3 regions of the Streptomyces sp. NPDC001508 genome follow, and region 3 is predicted to be linked to each of the others. Evidence: predicted binding sites of a transcription regulator. Region 3 holds the regulator's gene; each other region holds the start of a gene.
The links. The regulator HspR, encoded in region 3, represses chaperone genes until heat shock. The targets are predictions, from matches to a motif close to TTGAGNNNNNNNNNCTCAA.
Positions count from the first base shown of each region.

Region 1: the regulator HspR is predicted to act here: its motif matches at 1,658-1,676, upstream of dnaK (molecular chaperone DnaK).
Region 2: the regulator HspR is predicted to act here: its motif matches at 2,548-2,566, upstream of lon (endopeptidase La).

Region 1 is NZ_JBEPAP010000045.1:30,325-35,143, reverse strand. Features, by position in the region: gene ABT245_RS31500 (alkaline phosphatase family protein) at 1-721, shown strand, start outside; gene ABT245_RS31495 (OsmC family protein) at 1,162-1,587, shown strand; gene dnaK (molecular chaperone DnaK) at 1,722-3,593, shown strand; gene ABT245_RS31485 (Sco1979 family transcriptional regulator) at 3,852-4,712, opposite strand.
Region 2 is NZ_JBEPAP010000086.1:28,374-33,192, forward strand. Features, by position in the region: gene lon (endopeptidase La) at 42-2,525, opposite strand; gene ABT245_RS41900 (rhomboid-like protein) at 3,119-3,871, opposite strand; gene ABT245_RS41905 (spermidine synthase family protein) at 4,103-4,780, shown strand.
Region 3 is NZ_JBEPAP010000008.1:3,241-8,059, reverse strand. Features, by position in the region: gene ABT245_RS10240 (helix-turn-helix transcriptional regulator) at 1-493, opposite strand, end outside; partial or broken gene ABT245_RS10235 (substrate-binding domain-containing protein) at 1,132-2,169, opposite strand; gene ABT245_RS10230 (heat shock protein transcriptional repressor HspR) at 2,203-2,652, opposite strand; gene dnaJ (molecular chaperone DnaJ) at 2,658-3,827, opposite strand; gene grpE (nucleotide exchange factor GrpE) at 3,861-4,559, opposite strand; gene dnaK (molecular chaperone DnaK) at 4,556-4,819, opposite strand, start outside.

The DNA of each region.
Region 1 (4,819 bases), on a different contig from region 3:
CACCCTCGGCGATCTGGTCCGGGCCGGGTGCGGGCTGCACGTGCCGCGCCGCGCGGAACATACCCACAGCGGCGCGGAGGCGCGCGCGGCCGTGCGTGCGGCCCTGCGCCGGCCGGTCGAGGAGGGCGGCGAGCGGCACGGGCCCGCGCGCCGCCGCTCCGAGCCGATCGTGCTCGCCTCCGGCAACCTCGGCCTGGTCTCCTTCCCGGACGTGCCGCACCGCATGACCAAGGAGGAGATCGACGCCCGCCACCCCGCCCTGCTCGGCACGCTCGCCAACCACCCGGGCATCGGCTTCCTGCTGGTGCGCAGCGCGGAGCACGGCGGGGTGGTCCTCGGCGCGTACGGTGCGCAGATCCCGCTCGACCGGCTCGACGAGGAGCCCGGCCCGCTCGCCCGGTTCGGGCCCGGCGCCGCGGACGCCGTGCGGCGCACCCACGGCTTTCCGCACACCGCCGACATCATGGTCAACTCCGCGTATGATCCGGCCGACGGCGAAGTCCTCGCCTTCGAGGAGCAGATCGGCTCGCACGGCGGGCTCGGCGGCGCCCAGGCCCGGCCGTTCCTGCTGTCGCCCCTCGCGCTGTCCGCGCCGGCCGGCGACGGTCGCGCCCTGGTCGGCGCGGAACGCCTCCACCAGGTGCTGCGCCGCTGGCTGCACGAGTCCAACGGCCCCCAGGTCCCCCTCCCCACGGCAGAGTCCGACCGAAAAGCCGCCTGACCCCCGCGCCCCACCACACCATCCGCCCCCACCCGGACACGGCCCCACCATCGACGCCGGGGGCTGCCGGGCACGAGGCGTCCGGATGGCGGGCCGGGACCCGACCTACCCGGACGCTGCCCCCACCCCGGGGCTGCCGGGGGCGCGGCATCCGGGTAGTCCGCGCCGGGGACCCGGCCCACCCGGGCACCGCTCCCCAACAGCAACGCCGGGGCTGCCGGGGCACGAGCCCTCCGGGCAGCCCGCGCCGGGGATCATCCCCGTCCCTGAACCGGTCGGTGAGCGCGGAGAGTCGAGGTCGCCGGTCGGTGTTCATCTTGTGTGGCAGGGTCTTCGACGTGCGTCGGGCGTGAATGTGATCGGATGGGACCGGAACTCTCCCCCGGCCCGCGCCGGGAAGGGGGCGCCCCTCACCAGGACCACACGCGAAAGGAACAACCGTGGCTACCACACGCACCGCACACACCGTCTGGGAAGGCAACCTGCTTGAGGGCAACGGCGTCGTCACCTTCGACTCCTCCGGCATCGGCGAGCAGCCGGTGTCGTGGCCGTCGCGCGCCGAGCAGGCGAACGGCAGGACCAGCCCGGAGGAGCTGATCGCCGCCGCCCACTCCAGCTGCTTCTCCATGGCGCTGTCGCACGGCCTGGCCGGCGCCGGCACCCCGCCCACCAAGCTCCTCACCTCGGCGGATGTGACCTTCCAGCCGGGTGAGGGCATCACCGGCATCCACCTGACCGTCGAGGGCACGGTCCCCGGTCTCGACAACGACGCCTTCGTCGCCGCCGCCGAGGACGCCAAGAAGAACTGCCCCGTCAGCCAGGCGCTGGCCGGCACGACCATCACGCTGTCGGCGAAGCTCGCCTGACCCACGGCGTGCCACGGTGCCGCGTCCCCACCCGGGGGCGCGGCACCGCCCGTTTCCGGGGTACCCGGCATTGACAACAGCGCACTCAAGTTTTGTGCTGGATTCGGGGCACGCCCGGGCGGAAGGGGACGGAGATGGCACGCGCGGTCGGAATCGATCTCGGTACGACGAACTCGGTGGTGGCCGTCCTGGAAGGCGGTGAGCCCACCGTCGTGGCCAACGCCGAGGGGGCGAGGACCACACCGTCGGTCGTGGCGTTCGCCAAGAACGGCGAGGTGCTGGTCGGCGAGGTCGCCAAACGGCAGGCCGTGACGAACGTGGAGCGCACCGCGCGCTCCGTGAAGCGGCACATGGGCGACGCTGGCTGGCGCTTCCCGGACAGCGGCTCCGTCGACGGCACCCGCTACCGGGCCCAGGAGCTGTCGGCGCGGGTGCTGCAGAAGCTGAAGCGGGACGCCGAGTCCTATCTCGGCGAGGACGTCACGGACGCGGTGATCACCGTGCCGGCGTACTTCGACGACGCACAGCGGCAGGCGACCAAGGAGGCCGGGGAGATCGCCGGCCTGAAGGTGCTGCGGATCATCAACGAGCCGACGGCCGCCGCCCTCGCCTACGGCCTCGACCGCGGCGAGGAGCAGACCGTCCTCGTCTTCGACCTCGGCGGCGGCACCTTCGACGTCTCCCTCCTGGAGATCGGCGACGGCGTCATCGAGGTGAAGGCCACCAACGGGGACACCCAACTCGGCGGCGACGACTGGGACCAGCGGATCGTCGAGTACCTGGTCAAGAAGTTCAAGGCGCAGAACGGCATCGATCTCGCGGCCGACAAGATGGCGTTGCAACGGCTGCGTGAGGGCGCCGAGAAGGCCAAGATCGAACTGTCGTCCTCCTCCGAGACCAGCATCAACCTGCCGTACATCACGGCGTCCGCCGCGGGCCCGCTGCACCTGGAGGAGAAGCTGACCCGCGCCCAGTTCCAGGAACTCACCGCCGATCTGCTCGACCGCTGCAAGACCCCCTTCCACCAGGCGGTCAAGGACGCCGGGGTGAAGCTCTCCGCCATCCACCACGTCATCCTGGTCGGCGGCTCCACCCGGATGCCCGCCGTCACGGACCTGGTCAGGGAACTCACCGGCAAGGACCCGCACAAGGGCGTCAACCCCGACGAGGTGGTGGCGGTCGGCGCCGCCCTCCAGGCCGGGGTGATCCGCGGCGACGTCAAGGACGTGCTCCTGCTGGACGTGACCCCGCTGTCCCTCGGCATCGAGACCAAGGGCGGCATCATGACGAAGCTCATCGAACGCAACACGACCATCCCGACGCGCCGTTCGGAGATCTTCACGACGGCCGCCGACAACCAGCCCTCGGTGGGCATCCAGGTCTACCAGGGCGAGCGGGAGATCGCCGCGTACAACAAGAAGCTGGGTGTCTTCGACCTGACCGGACTGCCGCCCGCCCCGCGCGGAGTGCCGCAGATCGAGGTGGCCTTCGACATCGACGCCAACGGCATCATGCATGTGTCGGCGAAGGACCTGGCCACCGGACGCGAGCAGAAGATGACCGTGACCGGCGGCTCCGCCCTGCCCAAGGACGACATCGACCGCATGATGCGGGAGGCCGAGCAGTACGCCGAGGAGGACCGCAGGCGCCGCGAGGCCGCCGAGACCCGCAACCAGGCCGAACAACTCGTCTACCAGACGGAGAAGTTCATCCGGGACAACCAGGACCGGGTGCCCGCCGACACCAGGGGGGAGGTGGAGACGGCGACGGCGGAGCTGAAGGCCCTGCTGGAACAGAACGCCGACACGGCCGCCCTGCGCGCCGCGGTGGACAAACTGGCCTCGGTCAGCCAGCGGATGGGCCAGTCGATGTACGCGCAGGCCGGGCAGCAGACCCACACGGAGAGCACGCAGAGCACGGGCCGCACCGGTCCGGCGGACGAGGAGGACGTGGTCGACGCGGAGATCGTCGACGACGAACGCGACACCAAGGGCGGCGCCGCCTAGCCCGCCGGGTTCCGCCGACTTCCCAGGCGCTCCCGGCCCCGGCGCTCGGCCCGCGCCAGCTGCCGGGGGTCCCGGCTGGGTCCTGGCTGCAAGGGACGACGTACGGCTGAAACCTAGGGCGGGACTAGGAAGCGCACCCGTTCACGGCGCCCGTACGGGGCGGACCCGCGGGGCTGCCTTCCGTGAGGCCGGTCGCCCGACCGGGCGGCGGCGCGGGCCCCTCGGACCGGGCGGCGGCGCGGCCCCCCCCCGGCCGGCTCAGAGGTTCTCGCGGTAGTCCCGCAGGATCTTCTCGGTGCGCTGGGCGGTCGCGGCGTGCGCCGTCATGTGGTCGAGGACCTCCAGGTGCAGCGAGACCTCCTTGCGGGAGTCCAGGTAGAGGGCTCCGGTCAGATACTCGGTGAACACCATGTCGGGCAGTTCGGGCTCGGCGAACCGGAACAGGGTGAAGGGCGCGTACGTCCCCGGGTGCGGGCCGGACGCGAACTCGGCGAGCTGGAGCGTGACCCGGTCCCGGGCGCAGTACTCCAGCAGCTTGTCCAGTTGCTCGCGCATCACCTCGGCGGGCCCCACCGGCCGCAGCAGCGCCGTCTCGTCCATGATCACCCACAGATGGGGAGGGTCGTCCCGCTCCAGCAGCCGCTGCCGGGTCATCCGCAGGGAGACATGGCGCTCGATGGTGTCCCGCCCGGTGTGGCCGACCGTCCCGGCCTCCATCACGGCGCGCGCGTACCCCTCGGTCTGCAGCAGGCCGGGCACGAAGTGCGGTTCGTAGGAGCGGATGATGCGGGCGGCGCCCTCCAGGCTGACATACATGCTGAACCAGTCCGGCAGCACGTCGTGGAACCGCTGCCACCAGCCCGGCCGGTTGGCCTCCTCGGCCAGCCGGACGAACGTGGCGGCCTCCTGTTCGGGCACGCCGTACGTGGTGAGGAGCACCTGCACATAGGGGATCTTCAGGGCGACCTCGGCCATTTCCATGCGCCGTACGGTCGCCGGCGCCACCCGCAGCACCCGGGCGGCCTGTTCCCGGCCGAGGCCGGCCGCCTCCCGCAGTTCCTGGAGCCGCTTGCCGAGCACCACCTGGCCCACGGTGGGCGCGGGCCGCCGCTCGCTCACCCCACGTCCTCCCCTGCGCGCCGATATGTGCGAGCAGTGTGCCACGCGGCGCCGCCGCGCACACCGGTCCGTCGCGACGGAAGTGTCACACCCCCGGTCGACCCGCC
Region 2 (4,819 bases), on a different contig from region 3:
CCTGCGGGAGACCCGGACCCTCCTTCATCCGATGGCGTCCGTCACGCCGCCATCGGAACCTCGGGCTCCGCGCCGTTCACGGCCGGCGCTAGGGCCAGCTCCAGGACCTGGCGGACATCCGTGACGGCGTGGACGTCGAGCTTGTCCAGCACCTCGGCCGGGACGTCGTCCAGGTCGGGCTCGTTGCGCTTCGGGATGACGACGGTCGTCACCCCGGCCCGGTGCGCGGCGAGCAGCTTCTGCTTCACACCGCCGATGGGCAGCACCCGGCCGGTGAGCGAGACCTCGCCGGTCATCGCCACGTCCGTGCGCACCAGCCGGCCGGACAGCAGCGAGGCCAGGGCCGTCGTCATGGTGACGCCGGCGCTCGGACCGTCCTTCGGCACCGCGCCCGCCGGGAAGTGGATGTGCACGCCCCGGTCCTTCAGATCGGCCACCGGCAGTTCCAGCTCGGCGCCGTGACTGCGCAGGAAGCTCAGCGCGATCTGCGCCGACTCCTTCATCACGTCGCCCAGCTGCCCGGTCAGGGTCAGACCCGCCGCTCCGGTCTCCGGGTCCGCGAGGGACGCCTCGACGAACAGCACGTCACCGCCCGCCCCGGTGACCGCGAGGCCGGTGGCCACGCCCGGCACGGCCGTACGGCGCTCCGCCGGGTCCTGGGCGGAATCGGGCACATGGTGCGGCCGGCCGATCAGGGCCCGCAGATCGGCGTCCGTGATGGTGAACGGCAGCTTCCGCTCGCCCAGTTCGTGCTGGGCCGCGACCTTGCGCAGCAGCCGGGCGATGGACCGCTCCAGGGTGCGCACGCCCGCCTCGCGGGTGTACTCGCCGGCCAGCTTGCGCAGGGCGCTCTCGTCCAGCGTGACCTCGTCCGTGTCCAGGCCCGCCCGTTCCAGCTGGCGCGGAAGCAGGTGGTCGCGGGCGATGACGACCTTCTCGTCCTCGGTGTAGCCGTCGAGGCGGACCAGCTCCATGCGGTCGAGCAGGGCCTCCGGGATGGCTTCGAGCACATTCGCCGTCGCCAGGAAGACGATGTCGCTCAGGTCGAGTTCGACCTCCAGGTAGTGGTCGCGGAAGGTGTGGTTCTGCGCCGGGTCAAGGACCTCGAGCAGGGCCGCCGCCGGGTCGCCGCGGAAGTCCGAGCCGACCTTGTCGATCTCGTCCAGCAGGACCACCGGGTTCATCGACCCGGCCTCCTTGATCGCGCGGACGATCCGGCCGGGCAGCGCGCCGACGTAGGTGCGCCGGTGGCCGCGGATCTCGGCCTCGTCCCGGACGCCGCCGAGGGCGACGCGGACGAACTTGCGGCCCATCGCGTGCGCCACGGACTCGCCCAGGCTCGTCTTGCCCACGCCGGGCGGCCCGACGAGCGCGAGCACGGCGCCGCCCCCCCGTCGCCCTCCACCGCCCTCAACCGAGGCGCTCCGCGCCGCCCCTTGGTCGGGCCGGCCGCCGATCACGCCCAGACCCCGGTCGGAACGGCGCTTGCGCACCGCCAGGTACTCGGTGATGCGCTCCTTCACGTCCTCGAGGCCCGCGTGCTCGGCGTCCAGAACCGCTTTGGCGCCCTGGATGTCGTAGACGTCCTCGGTTCGCTCGTTCCACGGCAGTTCCAGGACGGTGTCGAGCCAGGTGCGGATCCAGGAGCCCTCCGGGGACTGGTCGCTGGACCGCTCCAGCTTGTCGACCTCCTTGAGGGCGGCCTCGCGGACCTTCTCCGGCAGGTCGGCGGCCTCGACACGGGCGCGGTAGTCGTCCGACTCCTCAGCGGAATCCTTGTTCTCGCCGTTCAACTCCCGCAGTTCCTTGCGGACCGCCTCCAGCTGGCGGCGGAGCAGGAACTCGCGCTGCTGCTTGTCGACGCCCTCCTGGACGTCCTTGGCGATGGTCTCGGCCACGTCCTGCTCGGCGAGGTGGTCGCGCAGCTGCTGGGTGGCCAGCCGGAGCCGGGCCACCGGGTCGCCGGTCTCCAGCAGTTCGATCTTCTGTTCGGTGGTCAGGAACGGCGAGTAACCGGAGTTGTCGGCGAGCGCGGAGACGTCGTCGATGGCCTGCACGCGGTCAACGACCTGCCATGCGCCGCGCTTGCGCAGCCAGGCGGTGGCGAGGGCCTTGTACTCCTTGACGAGTTCGGCGACGTGGCCCGGCAGCGGCTCCGCCACCTGCTCGTCGACCCGGGTCCCCTCGACCCACAGCGCCGCACCCGGCCCGGTGGTTCCGGCGCCGATCCGCACCCGGCTCCGGCCGCGGATCAGCGCGCCGGGGTCGCCGTCGGCCAGCCGGCCCACCTGCTCGACGGTGCCGAGCACACCGGTGCTCGCGTACGTTCCGTCGATGCGCGGGACCAGCAGGACCCTGGGCTTGCCGGGTTCCGCGCGCGCGGCGGCCTGGGCGGCCTCCACCGCGGCGCGTACGTCGGTGTCGTTGAGGTCCAGCGGAACCACCATCCCGGGCAGCACGACCTCGTCGTCGAGCGGCAGCACGGGCAGGGTGAGCGTTGTGAACGCCGCGGACTCAGCAGCCATGATCTCCCCTTCGGCAGTCAAGTTGAGCTATGCCGACTCAATGCACATGAGCCCCCGATTGTTCCCCACCCCCGTTCGCTCTGAGCGATCACCAAACCCCGCCCCCCAAAGGACCGCGAGGCACCCGGACCAAGCACCATGCCCGCCGACACAGCGCCCCAAAGGGGCGCGAGGAACCGCGCGAGCAACCACAACCAACCCGCACCCGGCCACCGACCCACCCCACCACGACGCCCAACGACCCTGAGCCAGGCAGCATGCCCGTCGGCACAGCGCCCCAAGGGGCGCGAGGAACCGCGCGAGCAACCACAACCAACCCGCACCCGGCCGACCGGCCTACCACACCACGGCGCCCAACCACCCCGAGCCCGGCACCATGCCCGCCGACACAGCGCCCCAAAGGGGCGCGAGGAACCGCGCGAGCAACCACAACCAACCCGCACCCGGCCGACCGGCCTACCGCACCACGGCCCCCAACCGCCCCGGGCCGGACGGCCTCCGCGGGGAACTGCGCGAGCAACCACACCAAACCCACACCCGGCCACCGACCCACCCCCACCACGGCGACCGACCGCCCCGGGCCGGACGGCGGCTCAGCCGCCGGGGGCGGCCGGCGCGAGGGTGCGGTCCCAGCGACGTACCAGCGGCCAGATCCCCACGCCGATGGCCAGCGCAGCGAGATGGCCCCAGTCGGTCATCGGGTCCGCGTACTCGATCAGGTCCGCGGCGACCATCCCGCCGAACAGGCCGAGCAGCATCCAGCGCGGCCAGGGGCCGACGAGCCCGGCCAGCGCGCCGGTGACGGCGGCCACGCCGAAGCTGATGCCGTAGTCGAGGCGGTGCAGCGAGGTGACCGGCAGATACCCGGTGAGCACGGCGAGCCCCACGGGCACCTCGGTCGCCAGCGTGGCCGGCAGATGTCCGAGCAGGAAGACGCCGGCCGCGCGCAGGGCGCCGACGCGCCGCTCCAGCGCGGTGAGGACCAGCAGGAAGCCGAGCACGTACGGCGAGGCGACCCCGCCGGCGATCCACAGCGCGCTCGCCACCAGCACCGCGCCGGGCGCGCCGACCAGATGGGCCACGTCCGTGCTCGATCCCTGCTGGAGGGCGTGCACGAGGGACGGGTCGGCGAACGAGGCGACCAGCGAGGTCATGGCGAGCAGGGCCGCGTAGGCGAAGGTGAACGGCGTACCGGTGGGCGTGGGCAGCAGCCGCCACAGGCGCGGCGCGCACCGCGTCCGTGCGACGGGCGGTGCCGCCGACGGCGCCGGGCCCCGCTGACGCGGCATCCCGTCCAGCAGCTCCGTGGGCGGGGCCGTGGTCGCGGCCGCCGCGGTCCGTTCCACCGTCAGGCGCTCCTTCCGCTCGGCCCCACCCTTCGCGCCACGCGAGCCGCTGTCTATGACCGACGCCACCCGGGACCGGATTCACAGAATGCTCTGAGGAACCGGCGCCGCCGTACGGGCAGCGCGGCCACGGCGCACCGCTCGTTCGGGTGAGGCGCGCCGCCGCTGCCGTGACCGGGGCCGGGCCGCCGGGCCGCCGGACCGGCCCCGGGCGTCGGGCAGGATGGGGTCATGACCGCCGCGTACGCCATTCCCGAAGTCCTGGACCGCCGCGAGGGCCCCTACGGCGAGGTGGTGCTGCGCCGGCACGGCGCGCTGCTGCAGATCATCGCCAACGGCTGCTTCCTGATGGACACCTCGGACGGGCGCTCGGAGCGGCTGCTGGTGGACGCCGCGCTCGGCGCCCTGGACGACCGCCCGGCGCCGGAGGTGCTGATCGGCGGTCTGGGAGTCGGGTTCTCGCTCGCACACGCCGCGGCGAATCCCCGCTGGGGGCGGATCACGGTCGTCGAACGGGAACCCGCGGTCGTCGACTGGCATCGCGGTGGACCGCTCGCCGAGATGTCCGCCGCGGCCCTGGCCGACCCGCGCACCCACATCGTGGAGACGGACCTGGTGGCGTACGTCCATGAGACGTCCACCATGTTCGACGCGCTGTGCCTCGACATCGACAACGGGCCGGGCTGGACGGTCACCGAGGGCAACGGCGGCCTCTACGCACCGGCGGGACTGGCGGACTGCGCACGGGTGTTGAGGCCCGGCGGGGTGCTCGCCGTGTGGTCGGCGCAGCCCTCTCCGGAATTTGAAGGAACCTTGTGGAATGCCGGGTTCCAGCAGGTGCGTACCGAAGAGATCCCGGTTGCCCGGGGCGTCCCGGACGTCGTGCACCTCGCCGTACGACCTGGATAGCGACGGCACGGTCTGTCGCCGTAGTGTGCTTCCCTGACG
Region 3 (4,819 bases):
GCGTCAGCGCCCGGTGCAGGCCCTCGGTCAGCTCGGCCTCCCGCCGGATGCCGCCCGGCTGCACCGTCAGCACCTCGGTGGTGCAGGCCTCGGTCGCCTCGTCCATCGCCGCCTGGATCCGGGACAGCCCGTCCAGCACCCGGATCGCGGTGCCCTCGGCCGGGGCGTACGAGGCGGCCTGGAGCCGGCGGCCGAGACCGGCGTACCGCTCGAAGGCGGCCACCGCCGAGCCCACCCGCCGCTGGCTCTCCCTGGCCTCCTCGTACACCCCGCGCAGCAGCCGGGTCATGACCTCCTGCGGCGAGGTCGGCACCAGCCAGTCCATGTCGTCCGGGTCCGGGTGCAGCAGGGCGAGTTCCAGCAGGCAGGGCACCGGCCCGGCCTCCGCGCGCGGCACACGGCCGCGCCGTACGGCCCGGGAATACACGCGATCCCCGGCTTCGCACAGGCGGTCGGCACCATGTGGATGCTCCTCCGTTCCGCGCCCGGCCATCGCCCATTCCACCCCCGGTTGCTGCCACTTCCGCAGCGCAACTATGCGTGGCGCCGACCGGCTCCGCAACACGGCTCTTTCTGCCGCACGCGGGGAAAGACACCGGTATCTCCCGCTTCCTCCCAGGGCCCCCGGACCCCCTCCCCACCCCTCTGAACCGCACCCCCAACACCCCGACCACCTGCGAAAACTCCCTGAGCGATCACCCCTCACGCCCCGTACTCACCCGGTCACTCCCACATTGACCGATCCCCCATGCCATTCACCCCCAATGGACGGACCACCCCGCAGCCCACCGCCCGACAACCGGCTACGGGCCACACAGCGGGAGTTGCCCGAGCAAAGCACCCCGGACACCGTGGACTCGCCCGGTCCCAGGGAGGCTGAATCTCGCCCCCGGCCGGGCGGCGCCACGACGGCTGCCGGGGACGTGCCAGGGCGAGCGCCGCGCTCCCCCGGGGCGACGGCGACGGCCGTCCGCGCGGACCGCGAGGGCATCCCACGCGCCCGCTCCCGCAAGGCAACTCCCCATGCCCCCGGGCGGCCCACAACACGCCCGCGGTGCCCCGCAGGAACGCCTCAACTGTCCCCAGGGCCCTTGAACTTGACCTGCCCCGAGGCCGACGCCGCCGTTGGTGCTACTTCAGGCCGAGGGTGTCGCAGGCCGTCTTGAACGTGGGGGTGCAGATGTCGGAGATCCCTTAGATGCCGTCCGCGACGACCGTGTCGGCGATGTCGTTCTCGGTCATCGCGCTCACCTGGACCAGCTGGGCCGGGATGCCCTTGGTGGGGCTGTCCACCGTGTCGCGGGTGAGCGCGTCGAACTGGATGTCCTCGCCCTGGACCTTCGCGACCGCCATCTCGGCGGCCGATCGGGCCTCGTCCGGGTAGGGCTTGCAGACGCTCATGTACTGCTCGCCGACGACGATCCGCCGCACCGCCGAGAGTTCCGCGTCCTGCCCGGTGACCGGCGGCAGCTCGACCACCCCTGCGGTCCGGAGCGCCTCGATGACGCCGCCCGCCATGCCGTCGTTGGCGGAGTGGACGGCCGCGATGTTGTCCTTGCCGATGCCGTCGATCGCGCGAACCATGGTGGCCTCGGCGTTCTCCGGCTTCCAGTCCTTCGTGTCGAAGGACGCCGCGGCCGTCACCCTGCCGTTCAGCTCGGCCGGCGCGCCCTGCTCGAACTGCTTCGCGTCGGGGTCGGTCGGCGAGCCGTTCATCATGACGACCTTGTCGGAGGAGTCGATGGCGGTGCCCAGCGCCTCCGGCAGCGACCGCCCCTGCGCCTCACCGACGAGTCCGTTGCCGAAGGAGATGTACGCGTCGATCGGCCCCTCGGTCAGCCGGTCGTACGCGATGACCGGGATGCCCGCCCCCTTGGCCTTCTTCACCTGGCCCACGATGGCATGCGAGTCGACCGCGTCCAGCAGGATGACATCGACCCTGTCGTCGATCATCTTCTGCGTCTGCCCGGCCTGCTTCGCCGCGTCCGCCCCGGCGTCGGCGTACTCGACCCTGCTCTGCCGCTTGGTCAGCGAGGCGAGCTTCTCCTTGCTGATGGGGCGATCGAACTTCTCGTACCGCGTGTTCGCCGTCTCCGGCAGCAGCAGACCCACGGTGATGTCGTTGCCCTTGGCCGGGCTCGCGTCGCCGGAGTCCCCCGTCGCGTGCAGAACGCCACAGCCGGCGAGTTGAGGTGAAGGCCGTCAGTCGTTCTGCTGTCGCTTCGGCCGCCACACCACGAGCGCACTGGTCTGCTGGACCTCCTGATACGGCACCAGATCCCGGCGGTAGGAGGCGTGCACGGCGGCCTCACGCTGCCGCATGGCCGCCGCCGCGCCGTCCAGGGCCCCCTCCAGTTCCGCGACACGGGACTGGAGCGCGGCGACCTGGTTCTCCAACTCGATGATGCGCTTGATACCGGCCAGGTTGATGCCCTCGTCCTGCGACAACTGCTGCACCTGACGGAGCAGTTCGATGTCACGGGCCGAGTAACGGCGGCCCCGTCCCGCGGTGCGGTCCGGGGAGACCAGGCCGAGCCGGTCGTACTGGCGCAGCGTCTGCGGGTGGAGTCCGGAGAGCTGGGCCGCCACCGAGATGACGTAGACCGGGGTCTCCTCGGTCAGTTCATACGGGTTACGTCGACGGCCGTCCATCACCCTCAAGCTCCCTTCGCGGCCTCGAACAGCTCCGCCCGCGGATCCTCGCCCACGGTCGCCTCGCGATACGCCTCCAGCGCGTCACGAGCCTTCCCCGCCAGGTCCTTGGGAACACTCACCTCGACGGTGACCAGCAGGTCCCCGCGGGTGCCGTCCTTACGGACCGCGCCCTTGCCGCGGGCCCGCATGGTGCGGCCGTTGGGCGTGCCCGGCGGCAGCTTCAGCGTGACGGCGGGACCACCCAGGGTCGGCACCCGGACCTCGCCGCCGAGGGCCGCCTCGGCGAACGTGACCGGGACGGTCACCGTGAGGTTGTCGCCCTTGCGGCCGAACACCGGATGCTCGCCGACATGCACGACCACGTACAGGTCGCCCGCCGGGCCGCCCCGCTCACCGGGTGCGCCCTTGCCGCGCAGCCGGATCCGCTGCCCGTCCGTCACCCCCGCGGGGATGCGGACCTGCATGGTCCGGGACGACTTGGCCCGGCCGCTGCCCTTGCACTCGAGGCAGGGGTGCTCGGCGATCAGACCGCGGCCCTTGCAGTCGGGGCAGGGGTCGGTCAGCGAGAAGCCGCCGCCCGAACCACGCGCCACCTGCCCGGTGCCGACACAGGTCGGGCACACGCGCGGTGTGCCGTTCTTGTCGCCGGTGCCGGAGCATGCCTTGCACGGGGACTGCGAGGACATCCTCAGCGGCACCGTGGCGCCCTCGATGGCCTCCGTGAAGCTCAGCGTGACCTCGGACTCGATGTCCTGGCCGCGCCGCGGCTGGGTACGTGTGGTGCCCGTGCCGCCCCGGTTGAACAGGCCCCCGAAGACGTCGCCGATGCCGCCGCCGAAGCCGCCCCCGCCCTGGGCGTTGCCCCCGAAGAGGTCACCGAGGTCGAAGTTGAAGTTGCCGCCGCCCGCGCCCGGCCCCGGGCGGTAGCCGCCGTTGCCGAAGAGGGTGCGCGCCTCGTCGTACTCCTTGCGCTTCTTGGGGTCACCGAGGATGTCGTTCGCCTCGGAGATCTCCTTGAAGCGCTCCTCCGCCTTGGCGTTGCCCTTGTTGGCGTCCGGGTGGTACTCGCGGGCGAGCTTGCGGTACGCCTTCTTGATCTCCGCCTCGGTGGCGTCCTTGGGGACGCCGAGGACCTTGTAGTAGTCCTTCTCGATGAAGTCCTTGGTGCTCATCCCCGACGTCCCTCCTTCCGCTCGATGCTTACGTCAGCCCTCCTCCGGGCCACCGTTCTCCTTGTCGTCAGCGGAGCCGGCCGAGCCGCCGGAGCCGCCGGAGCCGCCCGCCGCACTCTCGTCGCCGCCCTCCGCCTTGGCCGGCTGCGCCCCTGGCTGGGGTTCGGCCACGGCCACCCGCGCGGGGCGGATGGTGCGCTCGCCGATCCGATACCCGGGCTGCAGAATCGCCACGCACGTCGTCTCGCTGACATCCGGCGCGTACGAGTGCATCAGGGCCTCGTGGATCGTCGGGTCGAAGGGCTCGCCCTCCTTGCCGAACTGCTGCAGTCCCAGCTTCGCCGCGACGGTCTCCAGCGACTCGGCCACGGACTTGAAACCGCCGACGAGTTCGCCGTGTTCCCGGGCGCGGCCGATGTCGTCGAGCACGGGCAGGAGTTCGGTCAGGAGGTTCGCGATGGCGATCTCCCGGACCGCGACCCGGTCGCGCTCGACGCGGCGGCGGTAGTTCTGGTACTCGGCCTGGAGGCGCTGGAGGTCCGTCGTGCGTTCGCCCAGCGCCATACGGACCTGGTCCAGCTGGGCCACCAGGCCGGCCTTCTGATTCTCGTCCCCTGCCGGGGCCGCCGCCTCCTCCGGAGAGGGAGAGGCGGCCTGCGGCTCGGCGTCTTCGGGGGTGGCGCCTGAGGGGACGTCGGGCTTCTCGTCGAAGCCCGGGGTCTCCTCCGTCACGCGGCACCGTCCTTGCGCTCGTCGTCCACGATCTCGGCGTCGACGACATCGTCGTCGGCCTTGGCCCCGGCCGCACCCGGGTCGCCGGCGGCGGCCTGCCCGCTCTGGGCGTCGGCGTACATGGCCTGGCCCAGCTTCTGGGAGACGGCCGCGACCTTCTCCGTGGCGCTGCGGATCTCGGCCGTGTTGTCGGCGTCGGCGGCATCGCCCTTGAGCTTCTCCTTCAGCTCGGCGACGGCGGCCTCGACCTCGGTCTTGAT